4 regions of the Streptomyces sp. NPDC002867 genome follow, and region 1 is predicted to be linked to each of the others. Evidence: riboswitches for the same ligand, from Rfam matches in the RefSeq annotation. Region 1 holds a riboswitch; each other region holds the start of a gene.

Region 1 (4,205 bases):
CCAGCGCGTCGACGTCGGTGAAGTTCGACATCAGCGGCACCGCGCACACCGCGACCCGGAGCACGTCCTCGCCGACCGGCGGAGCGACGACCGACTCGCGGACCGCGCCGCGCAGGGACACCCTCAGGCCGTCCTCCTCGTCGATGCCGAGCCCGTGCGCGTACGGCAGGACGCCGAACGTCCGCCGCCCGGTGAGCCCGTGCAGCATGTCGAGTCCGGGCTCCAGCAGCGTCACGTCCCCGCGGAACTTGTTGACCAGATAGCCGGCGACGAGTGCCTGGTCCTCGGGGGCGAGCAGTGCCGTCGTCCCGAAGAACTGCGCGAACACCCCGCCGCGGTCGATGTCCCCGACCACGAGGACGGGCAGCCGCGCGGCCCGCGCGATGCCCATGTTCACGATGTCCGTGCGCCGCAGGTTGATCTCGGCCGGACTGCCCGCCCCCTCGCAGATCACGGCGTCATACGTGCCCCGCAGCTCCTCCAGGCACGCCATGACCGGTTCGAACAGCTCGCGCTGCCGGTTCCCGTGGTAGCCCTTCGCACTCATCTCGCCGATGGGCTTTCCCATCAGGACGACCTGGCTGGAGCGGTCGCCGCCGGGCTTGAGCAGCACCGGGTTCATCAGCGCGGTCGGCTCCACACGGGCCGCCTGCGCCTGCATCGCCTGGGCCCGCCCGATCTCCGCGCCCTCGCGCGTCACGAACGAGTTCAGCGACATGTTCTGGCCCTTGAAGGGCGCGACCTTCACCCCCCGCCGCACCAGCCACCGGCAGATCCCGGCGGTCACGACGCTCTTGCCCGCGTCCGACGTGGTCCCCGCGACCAGCAGTCCGCCGCCGTTCATGTACGCCTCCCCCTCATGGCCCCCCAGGCCAGTCGCGCGCCCGCGCATGTCGCGAGCGTCAGCACGCCGATCCGCCGGGACAGCCGCACGGCCCGCCCGATGTCCCCGAACTCCACGGCCCGCCCGGTTCCGTTGAGCACCGGCCGGTGCTCGACGCGGCCCCCGTACGACAGGGTCCCGCCCAGCCGGACGCCGAGCGCCCCCGCGAACGACGCCTCCACCGGGCCCGCGTTGGGGCTCGGGTGCTTCGCCGCGTCGGCCCGCCAGGCGCGTACCGCCCCCCGGGGGTCGGGACCAGCGATCGCGGCGAGTGCCGCGGTGAGCCGGGCGCCGGGCCAGCCCGCCACGTCGTCGAGGCGTGCCGAGGCCCAGCCGTAGCGCCGGTGGCGCGGCGATTTGTGGCCGACCATGGCGTCCAGCGTGTTCACGGCACGGAAGCCGAGGAGCCCGGGAACGCCCGCGACAGCGCCCCACACCAGGGCGCCGACGACGGCGTCCGACGTGTTCTCGGCGACCGACTCGACGACGGCGCGGGCGATCTGCTGCTCGTCAAGGAACTGCGGGTCGCGCCCGCACAGATGGGGGAGCCGCGCGCGGGCCGCCTCGACGTCTCCCGTGGCCAGCACCTCGCCGACGAGGAGCGCCTCCCGGCCGAGCGTGGTGCCTCCGATCACGGCCCAGGTGGCGGCGGCGGTCAGGGCGACGGACGCGGCGGGGGAGCGGCGCACGGCACGGGACGCCAGCGCGCCCACGGCGACGGCGCCGCCGGCGCAGAGAGCCGTGTGCAGGGCGCCCCGGCCCCGGTGGTCACGCCACAGCAGTCGCTCGACGGCGCCCGCGGCCCGCCCGAAGGCGGCGACGGGGTGCCCGCGGCGGGGGTCGCCGACGAGCTGGTCGACGACGAGGCCCGCGGTGGCGCCGTACACGAATACGCGGTCGGCACGCACGGGGTCAGTGATCCCGCAGGCGGGGTCCGACGGAGAGGGCTGAACGGCAGCCGGGCATGGCAGAAGTCCTCACTCAGGGTCCGCGCCCTGGTTCGACGTGACCGGCGGCGAGAGTTCCTGGCTCCCCGGGGTGTGATCTTCCCGGGTGACAGTGGCGGGACCGCGCCGGATTCGCACCGGACTTCCTCTTCTGCCGCCGTAGATGGCCCCGGCAGTCCACCACGCCCGCGAACGCCCGTCAACTCACCCTTGACCTGCGGAGGGACAGTGTGCGAAGCCCCACACCCCGCACACGCCGGAGCCGGGCCGGAGGCACACGGGGTGCCTCCGGCCCGGCTCCGGGCGGGTCTGCGTCGTCAGCGGACGAAAGGACTCGGAGAGGAGTCAGGTGACGATCAGGTAGATGCCGTACGCCACGGCCGCGGCGCACAGGGCGAAGCAGGCGTAGGCGCCGGTGCGGACCATGGGGGCCGACCCGCCGTCGGCGGCCGCCGCCTCGTGCTTGGTCAGGCCCACGATGCCCAGGGTGAACAGGCCCACCAGGGCGACGGTGGCGACGAGGCTCACGCCGAACACGGAGCCGAGAGCTGCCCAGTCGATCTTCATGCTGATGATTCCTTACACCGTGGCCGGACGGGCCGGCTCGGGCTCGGCCGGGGCCGGGATGGTGGTCTTGAGTTCGCCCGCGGGCGGCGGGGTGACGGCCGCGATGGCGGTGGTGACGACGCCGGCGGGCTCCTGGTCCTCGGTGTCGTTGACGTTGGTGTGGTCGACGACCTGGCGGCGGGAGACGAACCAGATCGCGGCGCAGGACGCGACCAGGAAGACGGCGACGGCCGCGACGCCCCAGTCACCCTGCTGGGTGACGAACTCCGAACCCGCGGCGACCAGACCGGCGGCCGGCAGGGTCAGACCCCAGGCGACGAACATCCGGGTCGCGGTGGACCAGCGGACCACGCCGCCCTTGCGGCCGAGACCCGCGCCCATCACCGCGCCGGAGCACGAGTGGGTGGTCGACAGGGAGAAGCCGAGGTTGGAGGAGGCGAGGATGACGCTCGCCGCACCGGTCTGGGCGGCGAAGCCCTGCTGCGGCTGGAGGTCGGTCAGGCCCTTGCCCATGGTGCGGATGATGCGCCAGCCGCCGAGGTAGGTGCCGAGGGCGATGGCGACACCGGCGGAGACGATGACCCACAGGGGAGGGTTGGAGCCGGGGGCGATGACGTTCCCGGCGACCAGGGCCAGGGTGATGATGCCCATCGTCTTCTGCGCGTCGTTGGTGCCGTGCGCCAGGGAGACGAGGCCGGCGGAGGTGATCTGGCCGGCGCGGTAGCCCTTGGAGGTGGCCTTCGGGTCGGCGTTCCGGCCGATCCTGTAGGTCAGCCGGGAGGCCAGGAACGCGGCGAGACCGGCCACGAGCGGCGCGGCGACCGCGGGGATCAGCACCTTGGTGACGACGACGCCGCCGTTGACCGCGTCGAAACCGACGGACGCGACGGTGGCACCGATGAGGCCGCCCATCAGGGCGTGCGAGGAGCTGGACGGCAGACCGATGAGCCAGGTCAGCAGGTTCCAGAGGATGGCGCCGACGAGCGCCGCGAAGATGACTTCAGGTGAGATGCCTGATTCGTCGACGAGGCCACTGGAGATCGTCTTCGCGACCTCCACGGACAGGAAAGCGCCGACGAGATTCAGAACGGCGGACATGGCCACCGCGGTCTTGGGCTTCAGAGCGCCGGTCGAGATGGTCGTCGCCATCGCGTTGGCGGTGTCGTGGAAACCGTTCGTGAAATCGAACACGAGAGCTGTCACGATCACAATCGCGAGCAGCAGCGTGATGTGTTCCATTTACCCAGGCAATCGTTTGACGTCATTGACTCGGCGACCGTAGGCAACCTGGGTGAACGGAAGATGAACTGTGCCCGGCCCTGCGGTGTCCGTAAGCAGGTACCGCGCATTCCGCTTGCCCCTTTTCGGCACTCGCGACAGCACCGGGCATCCACTCGAACACACTCCGTCGTCTGTCGCCCGAAGAGGCGCGCCTGACAGGATCTCCGCATGACGGATCACGCGGAGACGGACACGATCGAACGGGCCTGGCAGGACGTCGTCACGACGGCCCGCAGAACCGCGGCGGAGGGTCTCGTGGTCGGCACGTCCGGCAACGTCTCCGTCCGCGTCGGCGACCTCGTGCTCGTCACCCCGAGCGGGGTGCCCTACGACCGGCTCGGACCCGACGACACCGTCGCCGTCGACCTCGAAGGCCATCAGGTCATCGGCACGCTCGCCCCCACCAGCGAGCTGCCGCTGCACCTGGAGGTCTACCGCAGCACACCGGCCGGGGCCGTCGTGCACACCCACGCCGTACACGCCACCGCCGTCTCCACGCTGGTGCCCGAGCTGCCGCCGGTCCACTA
Region 2 (4,205 bases), on a different contig from region 1:
CTTGTCGTAGCCGGTTTTCCAGGGAACGCCGGTCAGGTCGCCCTTGTCGTCCGGCATGACGAAGCCGGCCATCCGGTCCTCCAGGCCGAGGGCGAGCATGATCTCGGTGATGCCCACGTCGTTGGTGACCACCCGTTCGGGGACCTTGTCGTACGTCACCTGGCGACCGCAGTTGGTCAGCGTGACCGGGCCGTTGCCCTTCGCCTGGGGCGTCGGTGCGACATGCGCGCCGCACGCCGTCAGGCTCAGGGTGAGCGCGGTGGCGAGGGCCGCGCGTCGCAGGGCGTGGATCATGGTGCTCCTCATCGGCAGGGGTACGGGGAAGCCGAGGACGTTCGTCCCGGCTCAGGAAGCGGGCAGGTCGTCGGGACGGGCGATGCGGTCGAACAGCAGTTGCACGGCGCCCGTCACCGGATGCCGTACGCGGTGTGCGCGCACCCCGAAGACGTCGGCCAGCAGCTCGGGAGCCAGGACGTCGTCCGGCGGGCCGGAGGCGACGATGCGGCCGTGCGCGATCACGTACAGCACGTCGCAGTGGCCCGCCGCCAGGTTCAGATCGTGCAGGGCGGTCAGTACGGTCGGTCCGCCCCCGGACTCGGTCCAGGGGGATCCGCAGGCCCGCACCAGCGACAGGACGTCCAACTGCTGGGCGATGTCGAGGTGGTTGGTCGGCTCGTCGAGCACGAGCACACGGGGCTGCTGGGCCAGCGCGCGGGCGATCAGGACGCGCTGCCTCTCACCGCCGGACAGGGACAGGAAGGACCGTTCCGCGAGATGAGCCGCGCCGACCCTGGTGAGCGCGTCGCGGCAGATCCGGGCGTCGTCCGGGGATGTGCGAGCGCCCGGGACCGGGCCGCGCCGGTGCGGCAGGCGCCCCATCTCCACCACCTGGGCCACCGTGAAATCGAACTCGGCCGACGAGTCCTGCGGCAGCGCGGCGAGCCGGCGGGCACCGGCGCGCGCGTCCATGGCGTGCAGGTCCTCGCCGTCCAGGCGCACGGTGCCGGCGGTGGGACGCAGCGCCCGGTACACGCAGCGCAGCAGCGTCGACTTGCCGCTGCCGTTCGGCCCGACGAGGCCGACGACCTGGCCGGGAGCGGCGTGCAGGGTGATGTCCCGGACGAGGCGGGCGCCCGCGACGTCGACCGACAGGTCCTCGATGTCGACACGCATCAGCGGCCCCCGAACGCGTAGCCGCGGCGGCGCATCAGCAACAGGAAGCAGGGCACGCCCACGACGGCCGTGACGACGCCCACCGGCACCTCCGCCGGGGCGAGCACCGTCCGGGAGACGACGTCCACCCACACCAGCAGCACCGCTCCCGCGAGGGGCGTCACGGCGAGCACCTGCCGGTGGCCGGCGCCCACCACCATCCGTACGAGGTGCGGCACCATCAGGCCGACGAATCCGATCGCCCCGCTCACCGCCACCACGGTCCCCGTGACGGCGGCCGTCACGACGAACAGTTCCCTGCGCAGCCGCCGGGCGTCCACGCCCAGTGCGGCGGCCGTCTCGTCCCCCATGGCAAGGGCGTTGAGCCGCCCCGCCGACAGGGCGAGATGGACCGTCCCGGCGAGCACGGTGGCGGCCGCGACCGGCACCGAGCCCCAAGTCGCCCCGCCGAGGCTGCCGAGCAGCCACATCATCGCCGACCGGGCGGCTTCGCCACGGTCGGCGCTGAACACCATGAGGGTGGTGACGGCCGAGAAGCCGTAGCTCATCGCCGTACCGGTCAGCACCAGCCGCAGCGGCGTCAGGCCGTGCGCACTGCGCGCCGCCGCGTACACCAGGACCATGGCCGCCAGCGCCGAGCCGAAGGCGGAGACCGGCAGCGCCCACATGCCCAGGACGGAGAACGCCCCCAGGAGGATCACCGCGTTGGCCCCGACTGCCGCCCCGGAGGAGATGCCGAGCACGAACGGGTCGGCGAGCGCGTTGCGGACCATGGCCTGTACGGCCACACCGACGGTGGCCAGGCCTGCGCCCACGACCGCCGCCAGGACGGTTCGGGGCAACCGGATGTGCCACACGATGGCGTAGGCGGACTGTTCGTCGGCCCGTATGGTGCCGCCGGTCAGACCGGCCCGCAGCAGGTGCAGCACCTGGCCCCACGTCAGGTCCGAGGCTCCGAGGCCGACCGCGCACACGAGGGAGAGGAGAAGCAGGGCGGCGAGTGCGCCGGCGAGCGGCGGAGCCGGTATGCGCCTGGGGACAGGCGGAGCCGGCGCGGCGGTGGCCGCGGACGGGGACAAGCTGACGGACACGCGTGCGGTCCTTCGCCTCGGGCCGCGTCCGTACGCATCAAGGGGTGGCCCTCATGACGAGGACGTGCGCCATCCCTCTCGCAGTCCGCGGCGAGCAGTCGGGAACTCCAGCCGTCCCACGGGTGATCGGGCTTGCGCGGCCGACCCTGACGGGCGATCGCGCTTACCGTTGCGGGTCAGCGCCGGATTCCCACCGGACTTCCCCCACGGGACGCAGTGCGCAGCGTAGCAAGCACGGTGGACCTCCCCGTTCAGCGCGTGGAGCCTCCACGGGCCGCGGCGAGGTCGTCGAGGTTCTGCGCCACCGCTGTGGCGACCGCTGTGGCTCCGACGCCGCCGAGGAACTCGTCCTTCAGCCCGCGACCCGCCGGGGGATTCCCGGCGAAGGCCATGCGGATGGGCGGCCGCTTCGCCGGTTCCGACGGCGCCGTTCGCAAGACCGGTGGAGGAACGGCTCCGGAAAGGCGGCACATGTCCGCGCCCGCCCCGTAGAATCGGCGCTCATGTCGAACCCTGATGACCTGCTCGTCGACATCGCCGCCATGGTGGAGTCCGAGCACTCCAATCAGATGTCCCTCACCGTCGTGATCCCCGGCGCCGTCATCACCGGACGGCTGGCTCCGGAGGCCGTCTGGCGGGAGCGAGTGGCCGAAGTGCTGAAGGACTCGAACCAACTGGGCGCCTTCTCCCCCGTGTTCACGAGGCCCGGAGGCTGGCGCGACCGGCACGGTGAAGCCCCCTCGTACCTGCACTTCCATGTCGCGAGAATTCTCCAGGGCAGTGTGGGGATTCCCGAGACCGGCGGCATGTACCGCATCGCCATCAAGGACGTGAGCGCCTGGACAGTGGGGGACTTCAGCTACTCCGACCGCTGAGCGGACGGCCTTCGTGGCGGCGGGCCGGGGACTCGGCGGACGGTCCGGCTCACGCCACGTGGTCGCTGTATCCGCAGACCCAGGCGAGTGCGTCGTGCACGCCCCGGACGTAGTCGCGCTTCCCGGCCTGCAGGGTGGGATCGTCCAGCTGGACCACTGCCGCGTCCACCTCGGCGGTCAGCAGCCGCAGGCCGGGAATACCGTCGGCGCCCGCACCGGTGACGGGTGAACGCTCCGCATGTCCCATCGCCCACTCGTAGGCCGCTGCCGCGCCGGAGGAGAACTCGGGCGCCGTTCTGCGTGCCGCCAGGCCCTTGAACACGAAGGCGACGTCCTCGTGCACCCTGACACCGATTCGCTGCTCGCCCTGCCGCTCGTTCGTGGTCACGTCGACCGACTTCCCTTCACCGGCAGCTCCTGACGTCCGCCGTCCAGGTCCTTCTCTGACCCGGCCCTGAGAGGTGAGTGGCCAGGTTCCCATATGTCCCTCCTGTTCCTCGGATGCGTTTTCGGTCGGTACCACGGACGGGTTCCCCCTCACCCCGCGCCTACGCGCACGACGACGCCCCCGCGTCCGAATCGCGCCGGCAGGTGCCCGGTGCGGGCCCCGGCGGCCCGGCACGCCACGCGTTGGTGACACCCCCGCCCGCCCGGGTCGATACTTGGGCCATGAACGGGTCCGCGCCTGTCGTCGGGGACCTGCGCAAGCGGGTCGGAGCCGGGATCTTCCGCCGCGTCGCAGGGCCGGCCGGTCCTGCCAACAGGGAGCGCATCCACCACACACCGGGACCACGGTGGTTCGGGCCCGAGCGGCCCATCCGTACCGTGCAAGGTGACGCGTCCATGTTCATCGGCGGGCTGCGCGCCCTCCTCCTGCAGTCCCTGCACCCCCTCGCGATGGCGGCCGTGGCCGCGCATTCCGGATACCGCGGCGACCCGTGGGGCCGTCTGCAGCGCACGAGCACCTTCCTCGCCGTGACCACGTTCGGCACCGCGGACGACGCGCAGGCGGCCGTGGACCGCGTCCGCGCGGTACACGAGCGCACACGGGGCACGACGGCCGACG
Region 3 (4,205 bases), on a different contig from region 1:
CGTAGTGGCCAGGGCCGCCCGCTCGCCCACTCTCCCGGGGGGTGCGCTTGAATGACCGCATGGCTGTGGTCATGGACGAGGGGACGGTGTACGCGTTCGCCGACGACACCGAGGTCACCGAGGGGCGGACCCTGCTCGCCGACGGTGCGGTGATCGAGGCGGAGAGCGAGCCCCGCGGCATCGGCGGCCTGGTGCGGGACGGCTCGGGCGCCGCTCGCGGTGTATGGGTGCAGGTCGTAGGTCGGGAACTGACGGCGGAATGCGACGGCCCGTGCGCCCTGGCGTCAGGACGCTTGTGCCGGCATGCCGTGGCACTCGCCCTGCACGCCGTCGAACGGCGCCTGCCCTGGCACGCCGCACCCGTCGACGACACCCCCTGTGCCCCCGGCGAAGCCCTGGACGCACTCACCGCCGTGGAGAAGGCCGCGGTGCTGGACCGGCTGCTGGATGCTCGGCCCGAACTGCGCGCAGAAGCAGACCAGTTGGCCGTCCACTTGCTCGCCCCGCGTGCCCGCGTCGAACTGACCGCCCTTCAGGAGGGGACGGCGGCCGAGGTCGAGCAGGCCCTGCGCACCCTGGACAGCCACCATCTGAGCACCGGCTATCGCCCGGGCTTCGGGTACACCGACGTATACGAGGTCGCGAGCCGTCTGATCGAGCCGATCATCGAGCAGTACGAGGCCGATGTCCGTCGCCGTCTGGCGCTGGGCATGCCTGACGCGGCCGAGGCCGTGGCCCTCGGCGTACTCGACGGCCTGGACGCCTGCGAAGGCGACTACGACGGCGACGAGGTGCTGTGCTACGCCGGGGAAAGTCTCGCCGAGACCTACGGGTACAAGATCCGTGAACTGATGCGCACCGCAGGCCGAGCCGTGGAGTAGACCCGCCCTATCCCTTCACGTGTCTCGCCGCACAGCCGAGGGCTTGGCACGGTGGCGCGTCGTTCCGGGACGCTTCCGGCCGACAAGCGACAGCGGAACGAGGAACCCGGTGAGATTCCGGCTCGGTACCGCCACTGTGCAGGGGGGACGACTCTCCGCCATGGCCGCCGGCCCCGTTCGGGGCGGGATCGGGGAAGCGTTGATCCCGAGTCAGGACACTCCCGCCGTCGCACCTCGACGAACCGGGGCAGATTTCCCCGAGAACGGGCCGCGCCCCTGGCGGTCAAGACGTGGGTGGCCGTCAGATCACTAAAGAATGTCCGAAGTGCGAATAATGTGCATTTCAATGTTCCCAGGGCGTTCCCATTGCACACCTGAAGGTCTTCCAGAGAGGTTCCCTGGAAGGCCTTCAGCGTGCTGACCTGCAATTTTGTGGTGCCCCCGGCAGGATTCGAACCTGCGACACCCGCTTTAGGAGAGCGGTGCTCTATCCCCTGAGCTACGAAGGCGGGGATCTGCGTGAGATCCGGCGCCTAGCCTAGCGGATAAGCTCTCCGGCCCGGTGGGATTCCCCTTTCCCCAGCTCACGCCCGTGCCGTCGGTCCAGCTCGGCCTTGACGGGGTACAGGGCGCGGCATAGCGTCGCCGGCGTACTGAGCGAGCGCTTGGAGAGGGGCGAGCCGTGCCGCAGCCCGAGATGTCCGACGCCGTGCGCGACGGGCTCACCGCGCCCGGCGCGCCCTTCGCCGTCGTGCGGGGCGAGGACGGTGCGCTGCAGTACGCGGCCGGGCCGCGCACGCTGCGGGAGTTCGTCGAGGCCACGTGGGCCTACGGGGAGCGGCCGTTCCTGATCGCCGAGAGCCGGACGTACACGTACGGGGAGTTCTTCGCCGCCGCCTGCGCCCTCGCGCGCCGCTTCACCGACGTCCACGCGCTGCGGCCCGGCGACCGGGCCGCCATCGCGATGCGCAACCACCCCGAGTGGCAGATCGCCTTCTGGGCCGCGCAGTTGGCCGGACTCGTCGCCGTGCCGCTCAACGCCTGGTGGACCGAGGAGGAGCTCGCGTACGCGCTCGACGACTGCACCCCGGCCGTGCTCCTCGTCGATGGCGAGCGGCTGCCCCGCGTGGAGGCGTGGCGGCGGGCGAACGGCGTCCCTACCGTCGTCTTCCACCACGACGGCGCGACCGCCGAAGGGGTCGAGCGGTACGAGGACTTCGACGCGCCCGACCCGCTCGCCGGGCCGCCGGCCGTGGACGTGGCGGCGGAGAGCGACGCCACCATCATCTACACGTCGGGAACCACCGGCCGTTCCAAGGGCGCCGTCGCCACGCATCTCGCGCAGGCCGGGGCCACCGTGCATCCGCGCTACCACGCCACGGCCGCCGCGCTCGGGCGCGGACTGGTGCCGGGGCAGGGGGCGGCCCCCGTCACCCTGATGACCTTCCCCTTCTTCCACGTCGCGGCCTTCACGACGCTCTACGCGATGATGGGCGTCGGCGGCGCTCTCGTCCTGATGCGCAAGTGGGACGCCGGCAAGGCGCTCGCGCTCGTCGAGCGGCACCGGGTCACCCACTACTCCGGTGTACCGACCACCGCGCTGCAACTCCTGGACGCGGCCGAGCGGGCCGGCTCCGGCCTGGAGACGCTCACCAATCTGAGCACCGGCGGGGCCGCCGCACCGCCGGACCTGGTGGCGCGGCTGACCGCCGCGTACGGGCGGCGGATCGAGCCGCGCAGCGGGTACGGGCTCACGGAGACCAGCGGGGGAGTGCTGGCGAACTTCGGCGACGCCTATCGCGCGCACCCCGGCAGCGTCGGCCGCCCCGCGCCCGCCGTCGAGGTCCGCATCGCCGGGCCGGGCGGCGAGTCGCTGCCCGAGGGCGAGGTCGGCGAACTGTGGCTGCGGGGCCAGGGTGTCGTGCGGGGTTACTGGCGCGACGAGCGGGCGACCGCGGAGGCGTTCCGCGACGGCTGGTTCAGGACCGGAGACCTCGCGACCGTCCGCGACGGGCGCGTCAGTGTCGTCGACCGGATCAAGGACATGGTGATCCGCGGCGGCGAGAACGTGTACTGCGTCGAAGTCGAGGGCGTCCTGCACGACCATCCCGATGTCGCCGACGCCGCCGTTCTCGGGGTGCCGCATCCGGTGCTCGGGGAAGAGGTCGCTGCCGTCGTGCAGCTGCGGCCCGGTGCCACGGCCGATGCGGAGGAGCTGCGGGCGTACGTCGGCAAGGCGCTCGCCGCGTTCAAGGTGCCCGCGCATCTGGTGTTGCGCGACGAGCCGTTGCCGCGCAATCCGACGGGCAAGATCCTCAAGCGGGAGCTGAGGGCCGGGTTCGGGACCACCTGAAGCAATCGGAGGCCGGCTCAGGAGCGGGTGATCCGCACCCGGTACACGTCGCCCTTCTCCTTGCCCACCACCGAGATGCGCACCCCGTTCTCGGCGTCCCTGAAGGTCTGGCCCGGCTGGTAGGGCGCGTCGGACAGTTCCGCGTGGACGTTGGGGCTGCGGGTGCAGCCGCCGCTGCCGGACTGGCTGTCCACCACCGTCACCGGGCCCTGACCCGTGTCCACGCTCGACCTGACCCGGTAGATCAGCACGCCCGGCTCGCACACGGCGTCGTCGTTGCCCGCCCGGGTCCGTACCTCCACCGCGTAACCGCTGTCCTCGCCCAGCGGCACGACCGCCAGCTTGGAGCCGCCGGCGGTGGCGAGCGGCGTGAGCGCGTACTCCGTCGTGCCCCGCGCGGAGGCGCAGCGGACCTGGTCGTTGTCGAGCCAGCCCAGCTTCCACTTGTGCCAGCCCAGCAGGTCGTTGTTGGCGCCCCAGTCCTCGGACATGATGTCCCAGTGGCCGGCGGCGCCGCCGCCTCCCGCGGTGTAGAGGTCGGGCAGGCCGAAGACGTGGCCGTTCTCGTGCGGCAGGACCCGGTACCCGGTCCTGGCGTACGATCCCGAGCCGTCGTCCTGGCGGCTGTAGACGAAGGACGTGTTGGCCAGCGGCACTCCGTCCGCGTACGGAGCCTCGTCGTTGCCGGAGAAGGTCACGGACAGCACGGTGTCGAGTGCGGACGGGCCGGCGTTGGGGGTGACGAGCACGTTGACCAGGTCGTACCGGCTGAAGTCGACCTTCGCGTCGGCGACCTTCACGAGGTCCTCGACGAGTTTGCGGTAGCCCGGCTCGTACGGTGACCCGCGGTCTATCCCGTACGCCGCGAACGGCAGCGGCATCCGCAGCCAGTCGCTCACCGGGGCGTGGGGGCGGTAGCTGAGCCGGCCGTACGAGCTGGTCCTGAACCACTCGGAGGTCTGGGGGAAGAA
Region 4 (4,205 bases), on a different contig from region 1:
TCGAAGCCCGGGTCGAGCAGGTTCTTGTTCTCCACGGTCATTACTGGCAGGCCTCGCAGGACTCGGGGTTTTCGAGGGAACAGGCGACGGCGTCGGGGCCGGCGGCCGCCTGGACCGGGGGCACCTCCGCCGAAGGCTGGGGGAGGATCGTCGCCTGCGCGGCGCGGGCGATCCTCGTCGCCGGGCGCGAGCGCAGGTAGTACGTCGTCTTCAGGCCCTGCTTCCAGGCGTACGCGTACATCGACGACAGCTTGCCGATGGTCGGCGTCTCCAGGAACAGGTTCAGCGACTGGGACTGGTCGAGGAACGGCGTACGGGCCGCCGCCATGTCGATCAGGCCGCGCTGCGGGATCTCCCAGGCCGTCCGGTACAGCTCGCGCACCTCGGCCGGGATCCAGGTGAAGTCCTGCACCGAGCCGCTGGACTCGCGCAGCGCCTCGCGGGTCTGCGCGTCCCACACGCCGAGCTTCTTCAGCTCGTCCACCAGGTAGGAGTTGACCTGGAGGAACTCGCCGGACAGGGTCTCGCGCTTGAAGAGGTTGGAGACCTGCGGCTCGATGCACTCGTAGACGCCCGCGATCGAGGCGATCGTCGCCGTCGGCGCGATGGCGAGGAGCAGCGAGTTGCGCATGCCGACGGCGGCGATCCGCTCGCGCAGGGCGGCCCAGCGCTCGGGCCAGTTCAGCTCCACGCCGTAGTGGTCCGGGTGCAGAACGCCGCGCGCCGTGCGCGTCTTGTCCCATGCCGGCAGCGGGCCGCTGCGCTCGGCGAGGCCGGCGGACGCCTCGTACGCGGCGAGCATGATGCGCTCGGCGATGCGGGTGGACAGCGCGCGTGCCTCGGGTGAGTCGAAGGGCAGCCGCAGCTTGAAGAAGACGTCCTGGAGGCCCATCGCGCCCAGGCCCACGGGCCGCCACTTGGCGTTGGAGCGCCCGGCCTGCTCGGTCGGGTAGAAGTTGATGTCGACGACCCGGTCGAGGAAGGTGACCGCGGTGCGGACGGTGGCGTCCAGCCGCTCCCAGTCGAGGTACCCGCCGTCGGCTCCCTGCTCGACGAAGGCCCCCAGGTTCACCGAGCCGAGGTTGCAGACGGCCGTCTCGCCGTCGTCGGTGACCTCCAGGATCTCGGTGCACAGGTTGGAGGAGTGGACCGTGTGGCCGGGCTCGGCGGTCTGGTTGGCGGTGCGGTTGGAGGCGTCCTTGAAGGTCATCCAGCCGTTGCCGGTCTGCGCGAGCGTGCGCATCATGCGGCCGTACAGGTCGCGCGCCGGGATGGTCTTGCGGGCCAGGCCCTTGGCCTCGGCGGCGCGGTACGCGGCGTCGAACTCCTCGCCCCACAGGTCGACGAGCTCGGGCACGTCGGCCGGCGAGAACAGCGACCAGTCGGAGCCCGCCTCGACGCGCCGCATGAACTCGTCGGGGATCCAGTGCGCGAGGTTGAGGTTGTGCGTACGCCGGGCGTCCTCGCCGGTGTTGTCGCGCAGCTCCAGGAACTCCTCGACGTCGGCGTGCCAGGTCTCCAGGTAGATCGCGGCGGCGCCCTTGCGCCGGCCGCCCTGGTTCACGGCGGCGACCGAGGCGTCGAGTGTCTTCAGGAACGGGACGATGCCGTTGGAGTGCCCGTTGGTGCCGCGGATCAGCGAACCGCGGGCACGGACGCGCGAGTACGAGAGCCCGATGCCGCCCGCGTGCTTGGACAGGCGCGCGACCTGGTGGTAGCGGTCGTAGATCGAGTCGAGCTCGTCGAGCGGCGAGTCCAGCAGGTAGCAGGACGACATCTGGGGGTGGCGGGTGCCGGAGTTGAAGAGCGTGGGGGAGGAGGGGAGGTAGTCGAGCCGGCTCATCAGGCCGTACAGGTCGGCGACCTCGTCCACCGAGCGGACGCTGTCGTCCTCGGCGAGGCCGCAGGCGACGCGCAGCATGAAGTGCTGCGGCGTCTCCACGACCTGACGGCTGATGGGGTGACGCAGCAGGTAGCGGCTGTAGAGCGTGCGCAGGCCGAAGTAGCCGAAGCGGTCGTCGGCGGCCGGGTCGACGAGCGCGTCGAGCCGGGCCGCGTGCAGCGCCACGAACGCGGCGGTGCGGTCCGCGATCAGGCCCTCGCGATGCCCGACCGCGACGGAGGCCGAGAACGACACGGCGCCCTGGCCGGCGGCCTCGTCCGCGATCGTGCGGGTCAGCAGCCGGGCGGCGAGACGGGAGTAGGCCGGGTCCTCGGAGATCAGACCGGCGGCGGCATCGGTGGCGAGGGAGCGCAGTTCGGCCTCGTCCGATCCGGCGTGCCGCCCGCGCAGCGCGGCGGCGGCGACCCTGCCGGGGTCGGTGTCGGGCAGATCGGCCGTCAGATCCGTGAGGGTCCGCAGCAGGCCGGCCCCGGGACCGGCCGTGGTCTGCTCCGCGGTGCCTGAAGCCGGATCGGCTGGCGCGATGGTCATGTGATGCTCTCCCTCGCTCGGCTCTGGGCCGGCGGGGGAGGCGGGGACCATGCCGGCGCGGGCCCGCGGACGGGCAGCACGAGGCACGGCGTCCACCGGCCCTACCGCGAGGCCCGGACGTCTCGGCACCCGGTTCGGTCGAGCCGGATGCACCGTCGGCAGGTCCTCGGACTTGTCGGGTACGCACAGCGCACCGGATCACACCGTTGCGGGACAGTTCCGGATTCGCACCGGATTCCCCTGCGGCGACAGCCAGATGAGCATACATGTGGGGGCGGGGTGCTGCGCATGCCCCCACATGTTGTGTCTCGCGGGCTCAGAGCTCCAGGGCGTACGTCAGCAGGGGAACGTTCTCGACCGGTGCCCAGTCCCGCTCGGGGGTGCGTACGAAGCCCAGCCGGGCGTATATCCGGTGCGCCGCGTGCATCATCGGCTGCGTCGACAGCACCACGCGCACGCACCCGGGCACCGCCCGGGCCCGGTCGACACAGGTCCGCACCAGCGCCTCGCCCACCCCGCGTCCCCGGGCCTCCTCGGCCACCGACAGCGTCCGGAACTCGGCCTCGCCCGGACCCGCGAGGTCGGCGTACGGGCCGCCGGCGGGAACGAAGGCCACCCCGCCGAGCACGGTTCCCCGCCCGTCCACGGCGACGTACACCTCCGTGTGCGCGGCGCGTCCCGCGACGTCCCGCAGCACCTCCAGATACGGGTCCTCCTCGCCGAAGTCGAGCATTCCGCCGCGCAGATACGCCTGCGCGGTCAGCTCCCCCAGCGCCCCGCACTCCCCGGGTTCGATCCGCCTGATCGTGATGTCCATGCCCGGCAGTGTGCATCAGAGCACGACGAAGGGCCGCCGCATTTCCCTGGGGGGAGATGCGACGGCCCTTGCGTACGCGATCCGTCAGTGGCCGCCGGGGGCGCCCGCCGTGGCCGGCGGCAGTTCCACCTCGACGCCCGGGTCGCCCGCGTCCGCCGTGTAGTCGGACGGGCTGGTCTCGTCGACGCCGTCCGGGGCCTTGGCCGCCTTCAGGACGAAGGTGAGCACCACGGTGACGACGAGGTTCAGCACGAACGCGGTGAGGCCGATGTAGCCGATCTCGCCGATGCCGGGGATCTCGGCCGACGAGCCGCCGAAGTGCTTCTGTGTCGGGCTCGCCACGCCGTAGGCGGCCACCGTGCCGTAGATCATGCCGACCGCCCAGCCGGCGATGAGCGCCCAGCGGTGGAACCAGCGGGTGAACAGGCCGCCCACCAGGGCCGGGAACGTCTGCAGGATCCAGATGCCGCCCAGCAGCTGGAAGTTGATCGCCACGGTCTTGTCCATGGTGAGGACGAAGGCCAGGGCGCCGACCTTGACCAGCAGCGAGACCAGCTTGGAGACCTTGGTCTCCTGCGCCGGGGTCGCGTCGGGCTTGAGGAAGTCCTTGTAGATGTTCCGGGTGAACAGGTTGGCCGCGGCGATGGACATGATGGCCGCGGGGACCAGCGCGCCGATGCCGATCGCCGCGAAGGCGACGCCCGCGAACCAGTCCGGGAACATGTTCTCGAACAGCTGCGGGATGGCCAGCTGACCGTTGGTGACCTTCACGCCCGCCGCGATGGCCATGAAGCCGAGCAGGGCCAGCAGGCCCAGCATCAGCGAGTACAGCGGCAGGATCGTGGTGTTGCGGCGGATCACCTCACGGCTGCGCGAGGACAGCGTCGCCGTGATGGAGTGCGGGTACATGAAGAGCGCGAGCGCCGAGCCCAGGGCCAGGGTGGCGTAGCCCCA

What was found. A riboswitch is a leader RNA that binds a small molecule or an ion and turns the genes downstream of it on or off. The one in region 1 is predicted to bind cobalamin.
Region 2: linked by a shared signal. The riboswitch ahead of ACWD0A_RS13050 (FecCD family ABC transporter permease) and the one ahead of ACWD0A_RS13615 (cobalamin biosynthesis protein) in region 1 are both predicted to bind cobalamin.
Region 3: linked by a shared signal. The riboswitch ahead of ACWD0A_RS17315 (class I adenylate-forming enzyme family protein) and the one ahead of ACWD0A_RS13615 (cobalamin biosynthesis protein) in region 1 are both predicted to bind cobalamin.
Region 4: linked by a shared signal. The riboswitch ahead of ACWD0A_RS26370 (ribonucleoside-diphosphate reductase subunit alpha) and the one ahead of ACWD0A_RS13615 (cobalamin biosynthesis protein) in region 1 are both predicted to bind cobalamin.

The regions. Positions count from the first base shown of each region.
Region 1 covers NZ_JBSFUR010000011.1:50,294-54,498, reverse strand. Annotated here, with positions in the region: gene ACWD0A_RS13620 (cobyric acid synthase) at 1-844, opposite strand, end outside; gene ACWD0A_RS13615 (cobalamin biosynthesis protein) at 841-1,791, opposite strand; cobalamin riboswitch at 1,881-2,027, opposite strand; gene ACWD0A_RS13610 (hypothetical protein) at 2,176-2,397, opposite strand; gene ACWD0A_RS13605 (anion permease) at 2,410-3,636, opposite strand; gene ACWD0A_RS13600 (class II aldolase/adducin family protein) at 3,847-4,205, shown strand, end outside.
Region 2 covers NZ_JBSFUR010000010.1:147,374-151,578, forward strand. Annotated here, with positions in the region: gene ACWD0A_RS13040 (ABC transporter substrate-binding protein) at 1-294, opposite strand, end outside; gene ACWD0A_RS13045 (ABC transporter ATP-binding protein) at 346-1,173, opposite strand; gene ACWD0A_RS13050 (FecCD family ABC transporter permease) at 1,173-2,264, opposite strand; cobalamin riboswitch at 2,365-2,491, opposite strand; gene ACWD0A_RS13055 (hypothetical protein) at 2,516-2,656, opposite strand; gene ACWD0A_RS13060 (hypothetical protein) at 2,768-3,139, shown strand; gene ACWD0A_RS13065 (hypothetical protein) at 3,189-3,527, opposite strand; gene ACWD0A_RS13070 (oxygenase MpaB family protein) at 3,809-4,205, shown strand, end outside.
Region 3 covers NZ_JBSFUR010000015.1:144,053-148,257, reverse strand. Annotated here, with positions in the region: gene ACWD0A_RS17325 (hypothetical protein) at 60-881, shown strand; cobalamin riboswitch at 960-1,102, shown strand; tRNA gene ACWD0A_RS17320 (tRNA-Arg) at 1,315-1,390, opposite strand; gene ACWD0A_RS17315 (class I adenylate-forming enzyme family protein) at 1,579-3,234, shown strand; gene ACWD0A_RS17310 (M6 family metalloprotease domain-containing protein) at 3,252-4,205, opposite strand, start outside.
Region 4 covers NZ_JBSFUR010000035.1:58,968-63,172, reverse strand. Annotated here, with positions in the region: gene ACWD0A_RS26375 (ribonucleotide-diphosphate reductase subunit beta) at 1-41, opposite strand, end outside; gene ACWD0A_RS26370 (ribonucleoside-diphosphate reductase subunit alpha) at 41-2,434, opposite strand; cobalamin riboswitch at 2,575-2,706, opposite strand; gene ACWD0A_RS26365 (GNAT family N-acetyltransferase) at 2,751-3,251, opposite strand; gene mctP (monocarboxylate uptake permease MctP) at 3,336-4,205, opposite strand, start outside.